DNA from 3 places in the Kitasatospora sp. NPDC056800 genome. Region 1 is predicted to be linked to each of the others. Evidence: riboswitches for the same ligand, from Rfam matches in the RefSeq annotation. Region 1 holds a riboswitch; each other region holds the start of a gene.
What was found. A riboswitch is a leader RNA that binds a small molecule or an ion and turns the genes downstream of it on or off. The one in region 1 is predicted to bind cobalamin.
Positions count from the first base shown of each region.

Region 2: it holds a riboswitch for cobalamin, as region 1 does, so the genes downstream of both, ACFRQN_RS01425 (HoxN/HupN/NixA family nickel/cobalt transporter) here and ACFRQN_RS03605 (prenyltransferase/squalene oxidase repeat-containing protein) in region 1, are expected to answer to the same signal.
Region 3: it holds a riboswitch for cobalamin, as region 1 does, so the genes downstream of both, ACFRQN_RS25775 (CoA-acylating methylmalonate-semialdehyde dehydrogenase) here and ACFRQN_RS03605 (prenyltransferase/squalene oxidase repeat-containing protein) in region 1, are expected to answer to the same signal.

Region 1 covers NZ_JBHUAL010000008.1:73,774-77,728, forward strand. The annotation lists gene ACFRQN_RS03605 (prenyltransferase/squalene oxidase repeat-containing protein) at 1-807, opposite strand, end outside; cobalamin riboswitch at 905-1,045, opposite strand; gene cobF (precorrin-6A synthase (deacetylating)) at 1,164-1,922, shown strand; gene ACFRQN_RS03615 (hypothetical protein) at 1,940-2,962, opposite strand; gene ACFRQN_RS03620 (alcohol dehydrogenase catalytic domain-containing protein) at 3,303-3,955, shown strand, end outside.
Region 2 covers NZ_JBHUAL010000003.1:63,046-67,000, reverse strand. The annotation lists gene rpmG (50S ribosomal protein L33) at 1-157, shown strand, start outside; gene ACFRQN_RS01425 (HoxN/HupN/NixA family nickel/cobalt transporter) at 224-1,339, opposite strand; cobalamin riboswitch at 1,370-1,583, opposite strand; gene ACFRQN_RS01420 (metalloregulator ArsR/SmtB family transcription factor) at 1,666-2,049, shown strand; gene ACFRQN_RS01415 (hypothetical protein) at 2,172-3,845, shown strand; gene ACFRQN_RS01410 (AAA family ATPase) at 3,890-3,955, opposite strand, start outside.
Region 3 covers NZ_JBHUAL010000130.1:19,517-23,471, reverse strand. The annotation lists gene ACFRQN_RS25775 (CoA-acylating methylmalonate-semialdehyde dehydrogenase) at 1-1,041, opposite strand, end outside; cobalamin riboswitch at 1,251-1,442, opposite strand; gene ACFRQN_RS25770 (alcohol dehydrogenase catalytic domain-containing protein) at 1,582-2,625, opposite strand; tRNA gene ACFRQN_RS25765 (tRNA-Cys) at 2,743-2,813, opposite strand; gene ACFRQN_RS25760 (hypothetical protein) at 3,020-3,832, shown strand; gene ACFRQN_RS25755 (polysaccharide deacetylase family protein) at 3,840-3,955, opposite strand, start outside.

The DNA of each region.
Region 1 (3,955 bases):
GTTGGCGTTGGAGGCGGTCGCCCCGGCGGCCGCGAACCCGCCGTCGGCGTTCTGGTGGGCGGTGAGCCAGCCCAGGCCCGTGTTCGCCTTGGCGGCACGCCCGGTGGCGGCGAGGGCCTGGACGGCGAGCGCGGTGGCGTCGGCGTCGCTGGTGCAGGCGGCCTGGCCGAAGGAGAGCGGGAAGCCGCCGTCCGCGCACTGGCTGTTCGCCAGGAAGTCCACGGCCGCCGCCGGGGCGCCACCGGGCGTGCGGTGCAGGGCGATCACGGCGAGGGACTGGCCGAAGGCGTTGCTGTAGTCGCCCCACTGGGAGCGGTCGGAGAACCGGCCCTCGGCGGTCTGCAGCGACCGCAGGCGGGCCGGCAGGTCGACGCCGCCGAAGGCCGCCGGGTCCCCGCCGCGGACCTCGACGGCGAGCAGCAGCTTGGCGGTCGCGCCCGCGTAGGCCTCGGCGGTGCCGTCGCCGAGGTAGCCGCCGATGATCTCGGGCTTCGCCAGCCAGGCGGTGGCCTTCGCGGCGGCCTCGTCGGAGCCGCGCGAGGCGGCGAAGGCCAGTACGGCGTCGATGGTGAGGCCCTGGTCGGGGTAGGCGGTCCCGTTGAAGACGGACTCGAAGTGGTCGCCGTCGACGAGCTGGCGGGCCAGCCAGCCGCCCGCGGCGGCGTCGGGGCGGACCGTCGGGGACGAGGTCGCGGCGGCGGGCGCGTTCACGGGCGCGGCGTGGGCGGCGGTGGCCGCCGGGAGTGCGGTGGCGAGCGCCACGGCGGGTATCGCGAGCAGACCGAGGGTGCGGCGGAGCGTGGGCATGGTGGCCTTTCCGGGCCCGCGCGCAGGGGCCCGGAGGGCGGCGGCGACAGCCGGGGCGGCCCTCGGGGCTCCGGCCCGCAGACCACGACGGGAGGAGGGACGACACACCTCCGCCGACGGGTACTCGGGCTCGCCTCCGACCGGGAGCCGGCGGCCTACCGTTGCGGGCCAGCGCCGGATTCGAACCGGACTTCCCCCAGCGGCGGAGTCACAACATGACGGCCCATCATGGCGATACGGAAAAGATCCGGTCAAGGGTTCGAACGTGACATCACGGTGGCCGCCGCCCGACATCGCGACGCGCCCCTCCCGGCCGCCGACGCGACCAGGGCGTCCCGGACGGCAGAATGCCTCCCATGCGGCACATCTTCGTCATCGGCATCGGCGCGGGCGACCCCGACCACCTCACCCTGCAGGCGGTCAAGGCGCTCGCCCGCACGGACGTCTTCTTCATCCTCGACAAGAACGAGGACCGGCAGGACCTGATCCGGCTCCGCCGCCGGATGCTGGCCGAGCACGGCCGGCCAGGCCACCGGGTGGTCGAGGCACCGGACGCGGAGCGGGACCGGACCACCCCCGCGTACGCGGCCGCCGTGGACGACTGGCGCGTCCGCCGGGCCGACCTGGTCGAGCAGTTGCTCTCCGAGCACCTCGGCGAGGGCGAGACGGGCGCGTTCCTGGTCTGGGGTGACCCGAGCCTCTACGACAGCGTCATCGCCGTGGTGGACGACGTCCTGGCCCGCGGCACGGCCGAGTTCGACTACGAGGTGGTCCCGGGCATCAGCAGCGTCTCCGCCCTGGCGGCCCGCCACCGCACCACGCTGACCCGGGTCGGCCGCCCGGTGCAGATCACCACCGGCCGCCGGCTGGCCGATGGCTTCCCCGAGGGCGTGGACGACGTCGTGGTGATGCTCGACGGCCGCGCCGCCTTCACCGGGATCGACCCGGAGGGGCTGGAGATCCGCTACGGCGCGTACCTCGGCACCCCCGACGAGATCCTCGTCGCCGGTCCGCTCGCCGAAGCCGCCCCGCGGATCGGCGAGTTGCGCGATTCGGCGCGCGAGCGCAAGGGCTGGATCATGGACACCTACCTGCTGCGGCGCTCCGAGGGCTGAGCCGGTCCCTTCGGCCTTCAGCCCGGTCCCGGGGCCGCTTTCGGGTCCGGGGCCGGTTTCGCGTCCGGGACCGGGTCGGTGAGGCGCTGGAGGAGGGCGGCCGCGATGTAGCGCATCCGGCCGGTCGTCGTGCGCGGGTCGTAGCCGAGGTCGCGGGTCAGCGCCTCGTGCCGGGCCTGCAGGGTGGAGTGGTGCATGCCGAGTTCCGCCGCGGCGGCGCGGACGCTGTCCGATTCCACGAGCACGCGCAGGACCGTGGCCGAGCGGGCGTCGAGGCGCAGCAGCGCCCGGACGTCGTCGTGCGGGGCGTGGGGGTCGTGGGCCTCGGCGAGCATGAGCATGGCGCCGAGGTCCGTCGCGTCGACGGTGGGTGTGGCTTCGGTGGTCAGCCGGAGCGCGACGACGGCGCCGTCCCACGACGCGGGCGCCCGGTCGGCCCGCACCCACGGGCCCAGGCCGGCCCGGCCCGGGAGCGGCACCCTTCCCGTCGTGTCGAGAGTCGCACGCAGGATCCCGTAGCGGGTCGGCAGGACCGCCGACGGCGGGCCGGGCACCCGCTCGTCGGCGCCGGTCGCGATTAGCCGGATCCGCGTGCCCGCGGCCAGGCGCAGCCGGGCCAGGGCGGTCATGCGCCCGTTGACCGTCCGGGCCGCGTCGAGGCCGGTCTCCAGGGCGCCGCCCGCGTCGCGGCGCAGGTCGAGGAGGTCGACCGCGAAGGCGAGGCGCTCGACGATCACCGCGTCGCTCGGGTGCTCGCCGCCCTCCCGTTCCAGCCACACGCTGCCGCTCGAACAGGGGCGGACCGGGGTCCGTGCCTCCCGGCCGGCGGTGCCGTCCAGGAGCCGGCCTTCCGGATCGCGCCGACTGGTCCGACCGTGCCGTTCGGCACCGGCGACGGTGCCGGACAGGGCGGCGGCCCCGCGCAGGAGGCCGTCCAGGCCGACGTCCCCGGTGATCAGCGTGTCGAAGTAGGAGACCACCCTGAGGGCCTCGGCCGCCCGTGGGTCCAGGGCGCCGATCCGGCCGATGAGCTCGTGCATCTTTACTCCCTCACGTACCTGGTGACCCTACCGGCGCCGTCGGCTCCGGCCGGGCCGCCGCGTGCCGGGCCCGGTCGGACGCCGTGGTCCCGGGCGCGCGGATGGCGGGCGAGACCCTCGGATTCCGCCGCGTCCGGCGGTGGCCCGCGGCGTGCCGGGCACCCGACGATGGGACGGACGGCGCGACCGCGTGGCGGGGAACGGCGGGATCCGACGACCGGCGCTCCCGCCCGCCGCCGTCCGACCCCGTGGCCGGCCGGCTCCCGATCCGGTTCGCGACGGCGCGGGCACGACGACCGGCGGTCCCGGTCGGCATGGAAAGTCCCAGGAAAGGCGAAGCATGAGAGCAGCACGGTTCCACGGCAAGGAAGACCTCCGCATCGAGGAGGTGCCGGAGCCCAGTCCCGGTCCCGGGCAGGTGAAGCTGCGCAACGCGTTCGCCGGCATCTGCGGCTCCGATCTCCACTTCTACTTCTATCCCGAGTCGCTGCCGTTCGACGTGCACCGCCCGCATCCCCTGACCGGTGCCGCCCTGCCGCAGATCCTCGGCCACGAGTTCTCCGGCACCGTCGTCGAGGTCGGCGAGGGCGTGACGGACGTGAAGGTCGGCGACCGCGGCGCCGTCTTCCCGCTGGCGGTCTCCTGCGGCGAGTGCGCGGCGTGCCGGAGGGGGCTGCCCTTCTCCTGCCGGCTGATGGGGTCGCTCGGGTCGAACGTGGAGGGTGGTGGCCTGGCGGAGTTCTCCACGTTCGACGCGTCGCAGCTGCACGTGCTGCCGGACGGCGTGGACCTGCGGCTGGGCGCGCTGGCCGAGCCGATGGCGGTGGGCTGGCACGCCGTCGCGCGCAGCGGCGTCGAGCCGGGCGGTGCGGCGCTCGTCGCGGGGGCCGGACCGATCGGCATCGGCGCCTGGTTCGCGCTCAAGGCCCGCGGTGTGGAGCGGGTGCTGGTGTCCGAGCCGAGCGCGGACCGTCGCGCGATCATCGCGGGCCT
Region 2 (3,955 bases), on a different contig from region 1:
CAGCGAACTGCGCCCGGTGATCAGGCTCCGCTCCACCGCCGGCACCGGCTTCACGTACGTGACCCGCAAGAACCGCCGCAACGACCCGGACCGGATGGTCCTGCGCAAGTACGACCCGGCCGCGGGCCGGCACGTCGACTTCCGCGAGGAGCGCTGACCCCGGACACGCGAACGGCGCCTCCCCGGACTCGGGGAGGCGCCGTGGGTGGCCGGGCCGCTCGGCTCAGGAGCCCTCGGGCGTCCAGCGCTGCTCGACCCGGGCGAGCTTCCAGTACCCGATCGCGATCGCCCAGACCACCACGAACAGCCCGGCGATCGCGTAGCCCACGTTGTCCAGCGAGATGTCCGCGACGAACCCGGTGACCGGGTCGGTCAGGTCGAGCTTCTCGTGCAGCACCCCGACCAGCTCGATGGTGCCGATGATGAAGGCCACCGCGATCGACAGACCCGTGATGGTCAGGTTGTAGTACACCTTCCGGACCGGGTTGGCGAAGGCCCACTGGTACGCGAAGTTCATGAACGTCCCGTCCAGGGTGTCGAACAGGCTCATCCCTGCCGCGAACAGCAGCGGCAGGCAGACGATCGCGTACCAGGGCAGCCCGGAGGCCGCGCCCGAGCCGGCCATCACCATCAGGGTGACCTCGGTCGCGGTGTCGAAGCCCAGGCCCAGCACCATGCCCACCGGGAACATCTGCCCCGGCCGGGTGATCGAACGGGTCGCCCGGTTCAGCACCCGGGCCATGAAGCCGCGCGAGTCGAGGTGCGCCTCCAGCTCCTTCTCGTCGAACTTCCCGGCCCGCATCGAGCGGAACACCCTGAGGATGCCGAGCAGCGCCGCCAGGTTGAGCGCGCCGATCAGGTAGAGGAACACGCCGGAGGTGGTCGTCCCGATCACGCCCAGCCACTTGTGGGTGGCCGACTCGTCGTCCATCAGCGTGTTCGCCAGCTGCGCGCCGCCCGCCACCAGGGCGGCCATCAGCACCACCATCGAGGAGTGCCCGAGGGCGAACCAGAAGCCCACCGAGACCGGCCGCTTGCCGTCCGCCATCAGCTTGCGGGTGGTGTTGTCGATCACCGCGATGTGGTCGGCGTCGAAGGCGTGCCGCATCCCGAGGGTGTACGCGGTGATGCCGAGGCCCACCCCGAAGACCTGGGTACCGACCGCGTACCGCTCGGGCGCGACCAGGAAGATCAGCGTGCCGAAGGCCACCACGTGCATGGCCACGATCACCGCCATCAGCCCGGCCGTACGGACGGTGTCCTCGCGCCGCCATCTGAAGCTGGGCAGCACGGAAGGGGCCGGCTTCGCGCCGGCGGCAACGGTTTCGGGCAGGGTCATCTGCGGATCACGCTCCAGCACCTCGTGGAAAACCTCGTGAGATGCCGTGGCCGGTCTCCTGGCTGACGGGATACCCGTGCCCGCCTTCCCAGGTGCGCGAGGCACCCAGTGGCTCCGTGGGCACGGACGACGTTCCTCCGCGGGCGGAGGAACGACCCGATCACAGTGGCGAGGGCCGCTCCGGGCTGGGACCCCTGAGGGTCCGTCACCGGTCTTCCCGAGCACCACGGCGGGGAACACCGTAGGGGCCGCGCCCCGACCCGTGCAAGGCTGCGCACCTGCGCAGGTGTCCAGGATCACAGGCGACCGCCTGCAAGAATGTCCGCATGCATCTCGTACCGGCCGACCGCGCGGGCCACCGCACCATCGACGGGCACCGGGTCTGCGAGGCCATCGCCGCGATCGGCGACCCCGCGCACGTCCGGTCCTGGGCCGAGCGGTTCTCCCTGCTCGCCGACCCCGGACGGCTCGCCCTGCTGCTCGCCCTCCACCGGGCCGGCCCGCTCGCCGTCAGCGACCTCGCGGTGGCCACCGGCATGCGCGACCCCGCCGTCTCCCAGGCCCTGCGGCTGCTCCGTACGGCCGGCGTGGTCACCGGCGACCGGGACGGACGAGTGGTGCGCTACCGGCTCGTGGACGAGGCCATGCGCCCCCTCCTCGACGAGTGCGCCGCCGCCGAGCACCACGAGCCCAGCGCGGCAGTGGGCTGACCCCTCCCGCCGACGCCTGCCCGACCTGCTGACTCCCGCTCGGTCCGCCGACTCCCGCCCGGGCCGCTGACTCCCGCTCGGGAAGGCGCGCCGTGAACGGCCCCGGCCAGTACGATCATGATGTGCCGTCCCACCCCCATGCCTGGCCCGCCGACCGCTGGAACACCGACCCGGTCAAGGCCCGCGTGCTGGCGGTCGCCCGCACCCTCACCTCGGCCACCCGGGTGCTGGACGTCCTCTCCCTGCTGAGCCCGCACGGCATCGAGTGGTACTTCACCGTCAACCCCGGTTCCGTCTTCGCCGACCGCGCCCTGGACGACTACCTGCACGGCCTGTCCGGCTTCACCGTGCTGGACTGGGACGACGCCGTCCGCCACCGCTTCGACCTGGCCGTCGCCTGCGCCGTCCACTCCTCCATGCACCGCCTGGACGCCCGCCTCGTCGTCCTGCCGCACGGCGCCGGCTACAACCGCCTGGTCACCGAGTCCACCGGCGACACGGTCAGCGCCGCCGGCCTGTCCCGCAACGAACTCACCCACCGCGGGCGGGTGTTCGTGGACGTCCTCGGGCTCTCCCACCCCGAACAGCTGGACCGGCTGCGGACCTCCTGCCCCGAGGCCCTGGACGTCGCCCGGGTGGTCGGCGACCCGTGCTTCGACCGGATGCTCGCCAGCCGGCGCTCCCGGGACGGCTACCGCGCCGCGCTCGGCGCCGTCGGCGGCCGACGGCTCGTCGTCGTCAGCTCCACCTGGAGCGAGCACTCGTTATTCGGCCGCCACCCCGACCTGCCCCGGCGGCTCGTCCGCCAACTGCCCGCCGACGAGTACACGGTGGCCGTCGTCCTGCACCCCAACGTGTGGAGCCGCCACGCCCCCGGGGCGCTGCTCGACGACGCCCGCCGGATGGGCCTGCGCCTGATCCCGCCCCACCAGGGCTGGCAGGCCGCGCTCGTCGCCGCCGACTGCGTGATCGGCGACCACGGCTCGGTCACCGTCTACGGCGCCGCCCTGGAACACCGCACCATGCTCGTCGCCACCGGCGCCGCCGAACTCGACCCGCGCTCCCCCAGCTACGCCTTCGGCCAGGCCGCCCCCGTCCTCGACCCGGACGGGGACCTCGCCGCCCAGCTCGAACGGGCCCTCGCCGAGGCCCCGGCCGGCCTGCGCGAGATCACCGACCGCTCGCTCGCCCACCGCGGCGAATCCGCCCGGCTGCTGCGCCCGCTGCTCTACTCCTTCCTGGACGGCCTGGACGAACCCGGGGACGAACCGGCCCTGCCGCCCTACCCCAGGCCCGTCCCCTGCCCCGGGGCCGCCGAGTGGCCCACCGCGTACGACGTCGAGGGCAGCACCGAGGGGACCGAGGTGAGCCTGCGGCGCTACCCCTTCCACCCGGACGACCACACCCCGCGCGGCTTCCACGCCCTCACCGACGAGCACCCGGGCGACGCCCTGCGCTACACGGCCGAGGTGATCGCCCGCACCGAGGCGCACGCCGAACGCACCGCCACCCGCTGGCTCGCCGACACCGCCGCCGAACTGCCCGGCCTCGCCGTCGCGGTGGCCGCCCTCGGCCCGGCCCGCCACCTGCTCCGGCTGCACGGCGGCCGACTGCTGGAGGCCCGCGCCGAACCGGACTGGGGCCGCCCCGACCCCGCCGTCGACCCGCTGCTGCTCGGCTCCGCCGTGGCCTGCTGGCTCGCCGACGGCGGCGACCCGGCCGGCCTCCCCGAGCACGGACTCACCGTCCGCACCGGCGGGGACCGCACCCGGGTGTCCTTCCGTACCGGGCCCTGACCCCGCCCGCCCGCTACGGACCGCCCCTCGGCCCGGACCGCCCCTCAGCCCGCCAGCTGCCGCAGCCGCTCGCGGCTGCGCTCCGCCAGCTCCGCGTCGTCCAGCTCCTC
Region 3 (3,955 bases), on a different contig from region 1:
TTCGGCGCCCTCCTCGACCCCGAGGTCCAGGTAGCCGCGCACCCGCGCCAGCGCGTCGGCGCCGACCAGCGGGCCGAAGTCCGCCGCCGGGTCGTCCGAGCGCCCGACCTTGAGCGCGCCGATCCGCTCGACCAGCTTCGCCACCAGGGCGTCCGCCGTCGCCTCCCCCACCGGGACGGCCACCGAGATGGCCATGCAGCGCTCCCCGGCCGAGCCGTACCCGGCGCCGATCAGCGCGTCCGCCGCCTGGTCGAGGTCGGCGTCCGGCATCACGATCAGGTGGTTCTTGGCCCCGCCGAAGCACTGCGCCCGCTTCCCGTGCGCGGCGGCGGTGGCGTACACGTACTGGGCGACCGGCGTGGAGCCGACGAAGCCGAGCGCCTGGACGCGCGGGTCCTCCAGCAGGGTGTCCACGGCCTCCTTGTCACCGTTGACGACGTTGAGCACGCCCGGCGGCAGCCCGGCCTCCAGGAACAGCTCGGCCAGCCGCAGCGGCACCGAGGGGTCGCGCTCCGAGGGCTTGAGCACGAAGGCGTTCCCGCAGGCCAGCGCGGGCGCGGCCTTCCAGAGCGGGATCATCGCCGGGAAGTTGAACGGCGTGATGCCCGCGACCACGCCGAGCGGCTGGCGCATCGAGTACACGTCGATGCCCGTCCCGGCGTTGTCGCTGAACTCGCCCTTCAGCAGGTGCGGGATGCCGGCGGCGAACTCCACGACTTCCAGGCCGCGTTGGATGTCGCCGTGGGCGTCGGCCACGGTCTTTCCGTGCTCGGCGGAGAGCAGCCGGGCCAGCTCGTCCTTCTCCTGCTCGACGAGCTGGAGGAACCGCAGCAGGACGCGGGCCCGCCGCTGCGGGTTCCAGGCGGCCCACGCGGGCTGGGCCTGCGCAGCGTCGGCGATCACCGCCTCGACCTCGGCGCGGCTCGCCAGGGGCACCCGGGCCTGCACCCGGCCGGTGTTGGGGTCGTACACGTCGCCGAAGCGGCCGGAGGTGCCGGCGGTGGGCTTGCCGGCGATGAAGTGGGTCAGTTCTCGGACCATCGGTTCCTACTCTCGACAGGGGTGGGGAGAGGAGGAATGGAGGCCGCCGCCGGTCGGCGGGCGCACGGTGGTGCGCCCCTCGGCACGGGCGTACGACGGTGTGACGGTACGTCAGGACGCGGGCGCCCCGGCGGTCGTCGGCACGGGACAGCCGGGCGCGGTGGAACGGAAGCAGCCCGGAGTCATGTGTGTCGTCTCCATCCTCGTGGAAAACACGAACCACCCGCGGCCGGTATCCTGACTCCCGGATCACCGCACGCCCTCAGGCCTTCCCGGCTGGCTGCCAGTGGCCGTCATCTGCGAGGACGGACTCCCCGGTCACAGTGGCGGGACCGTGCCGGACTCACACCGGCTTCCCTGACACCGCGGACCTGCCGTCGACCATATAGTTGGACGTCCTAGTAAGTCCAGGGGTACGCGCCCGCGCCGCGCCGCCGGAGGGCCGCTCACCCCCGTCCACCTGCCCGGACACGCCGGGAGCCGGCCCCGAGGGACCGGCTCCGATGGCCGACTCCGAGGGCCGACTCCGAGGGCCGCCGCTCAGCGGCCGGTGGTGACGACCATGCGGAAGCGGGCCCGATTGGCGGCCATCTTCTCCACCGCCGCCGCGGTCCGCTCCAGCGGCACCTCCTCGACCCAGGCCCGCACCCCCGTCTGCGCCGCGAAGCGCAGCGTGTCCTGGGTGTCGACCGCGATGCCCGAGGAGTGCGCGTAGACCTTCCGGTCGCCCTGGATCAGCTGCAGGGCGCTCAGCTCCAGCGGCTCCGCCGGGAGTCCGACCATGACGAGCTCGCCCCGACGGGTGATCCCGTCGATCGTCGCCACCACGGCGGGCGCGTTGGTGACGGTGGACAGGACCACCTTCGCGCCCCCCAACTGCCGCAGGGCCTCGGCGACATCGCCCGCGGTGCTGTCGATGTAGTGGGCGGCGCCGAGCCGGAGCGCGAGCGGCCCCTTCTCCTGGCCGCGGGCGATGGCGACGGTGCGGAAGCCCATCTTCTCGGCGAACTGGACGCCCAGGTGGCCGAGTCCGCCGATCCCCAGGATGGCGACGGTGTCCCCGGGCCGTGCGGCGGAGCGGCGCAGGGCGTTGAAGACCGTCACCCCCGCGCAGGCCAGTGGCGCCGCCTCGACCGCGGTGAGCTCGTCCGGGATCGCCGCCAGGGCCACGGCCGGGACGACGACGGAGTCGGCGAACCCGCCCGGATAGGCGACGCCCGGGATCTCGACCCGCGCGCAGTGCAGGCCGTCGCCCGCCCGGCACGCGTCGCAGTGCCCGCAGCTGCCGCCGTACCAGCCGACCGCGACCCGGTCGCCGACCCGCCAGCCCTCCACGCCCTCGCCGAGGGCGTCGACGCGGCCGGCGATCTCGTGCCCCGGGGTGATCGGGAAGGTGCTGCCGGGCAGCAGGCCGCCGGCGATGAGCAGGTCGGAGTGGCAGACCCCGCACGCCTCCACGGTGATCCGCACGGCTCCCGGGCCGGGCTCCCGCGAGGGGACCTCGACCAGCTCGGGGGCCGCACCCGGCCCCGCGACCTGGACGGCGCGCAGCGCGGCGGCCGAGCCGCTGGGGGAGGTGGTCATGAGCGATCCCTTCGCCGGGTGATGTGCCCCGGAGCCCCAGGTGACCGCACCGCTCGTCCTGTTCCGGGCGCGCCTTTCGAGACGGATCGAAATGTCTCGAAAGAACTCGGAAGTAAAAGGTGGAGATAGGAATCGAACCCATCTGAACGGCCCTGCAAGCCGCCGCCTAGCCACTCGGCCACTCCACCCCGACAACGATGGAAACATTACACGCACATGAACACGGACCCTGACCAGAATTCCCCGGGAACGGCGATGTTTCACCCCATGGGGCTCTTAGTGCGTCTAGTGTTATTTCTTTCGACATGGCGCCGGTAGGGTCCGACGAGCCAGCGCGTAAAAGACCGGGTGCGCTAGCCTGTGCCGATATCTCCGACCCGATGGGATTTCACTGATGGCCGTTGAGGAATCACGGTTCACCCATACCGCGGAGCCGCTCTGCGGAACCGCCGCGAACCGGTGCCAGTACAAGAACCTGCCCCTGCGCGACCTTCCCCCACTCGGCGTCGTGCGCCGCGCCAGGATCGCCCGCGAGGGCCTGCGCGAGCGCCGCGCCGACGTTCCGGCGCCCGGCCGGCCCTCCCGGTTCGCCGAGGGGGACTGGGTCCGGGTGAAGGACGAGGCCGCGGTGCGCGCCACCCTCGACGCCAAGGACCGCCACCGCGGCCTGTGGTTCACCGGCAGCCAGTGGTCGTTCTGCGGCGGCGTCTACCAGGTCGAGCGCATCGTGCGCCGCATGATCGACGACCACTACCGGGTGCGGCGCCTGTCGGGCACCGTCGCGCTGGCCGGCGCCACCTGCCACGGCGCCGACGGCGCCCAGGGCTGCGGGCTGGACTGCGCCCTGCTGTTCCGCGACGAATGGCTGGAGCCCGCGCCCGCGCCGGTCCCCGCCCCCCGTCCCGTCGCCCTGTGGGCGACCGTGCGCGGCCTCGCGGAGATCCGCGCGACCCTCGACCCCGACGGGCGCCTGCACGGCGTCCCCTTCCAGCCGGGGATGGAGCAGCACACCGGCACCCGTCACAGCGCCCTCGAACTGCGCCACCGGTCCCTCGCCTGGTGGCAACACCCCACCGGGGGGCGCTGGTTCATCCTCGACGGCCTGCGCTGCGGTGGCGAGCCGCTCGCCACCGGCTGCGACCGGCGGTGCGCCCTGCTCTGGCACGAGTCCTGGCTGCACCTGGAGCCGGCCGCCACCGCCCCCTGAGCGACCGTCAGCGCAGCCAGCGGTCGCGCACCAGCTTCGCGGTCAGGTGCAGCGGCCCGTCCCGGTCGCCGACGTAACATCGGGGAAGCGCGAACTCCCCGCCGTGGACACCGGGGCTGACCG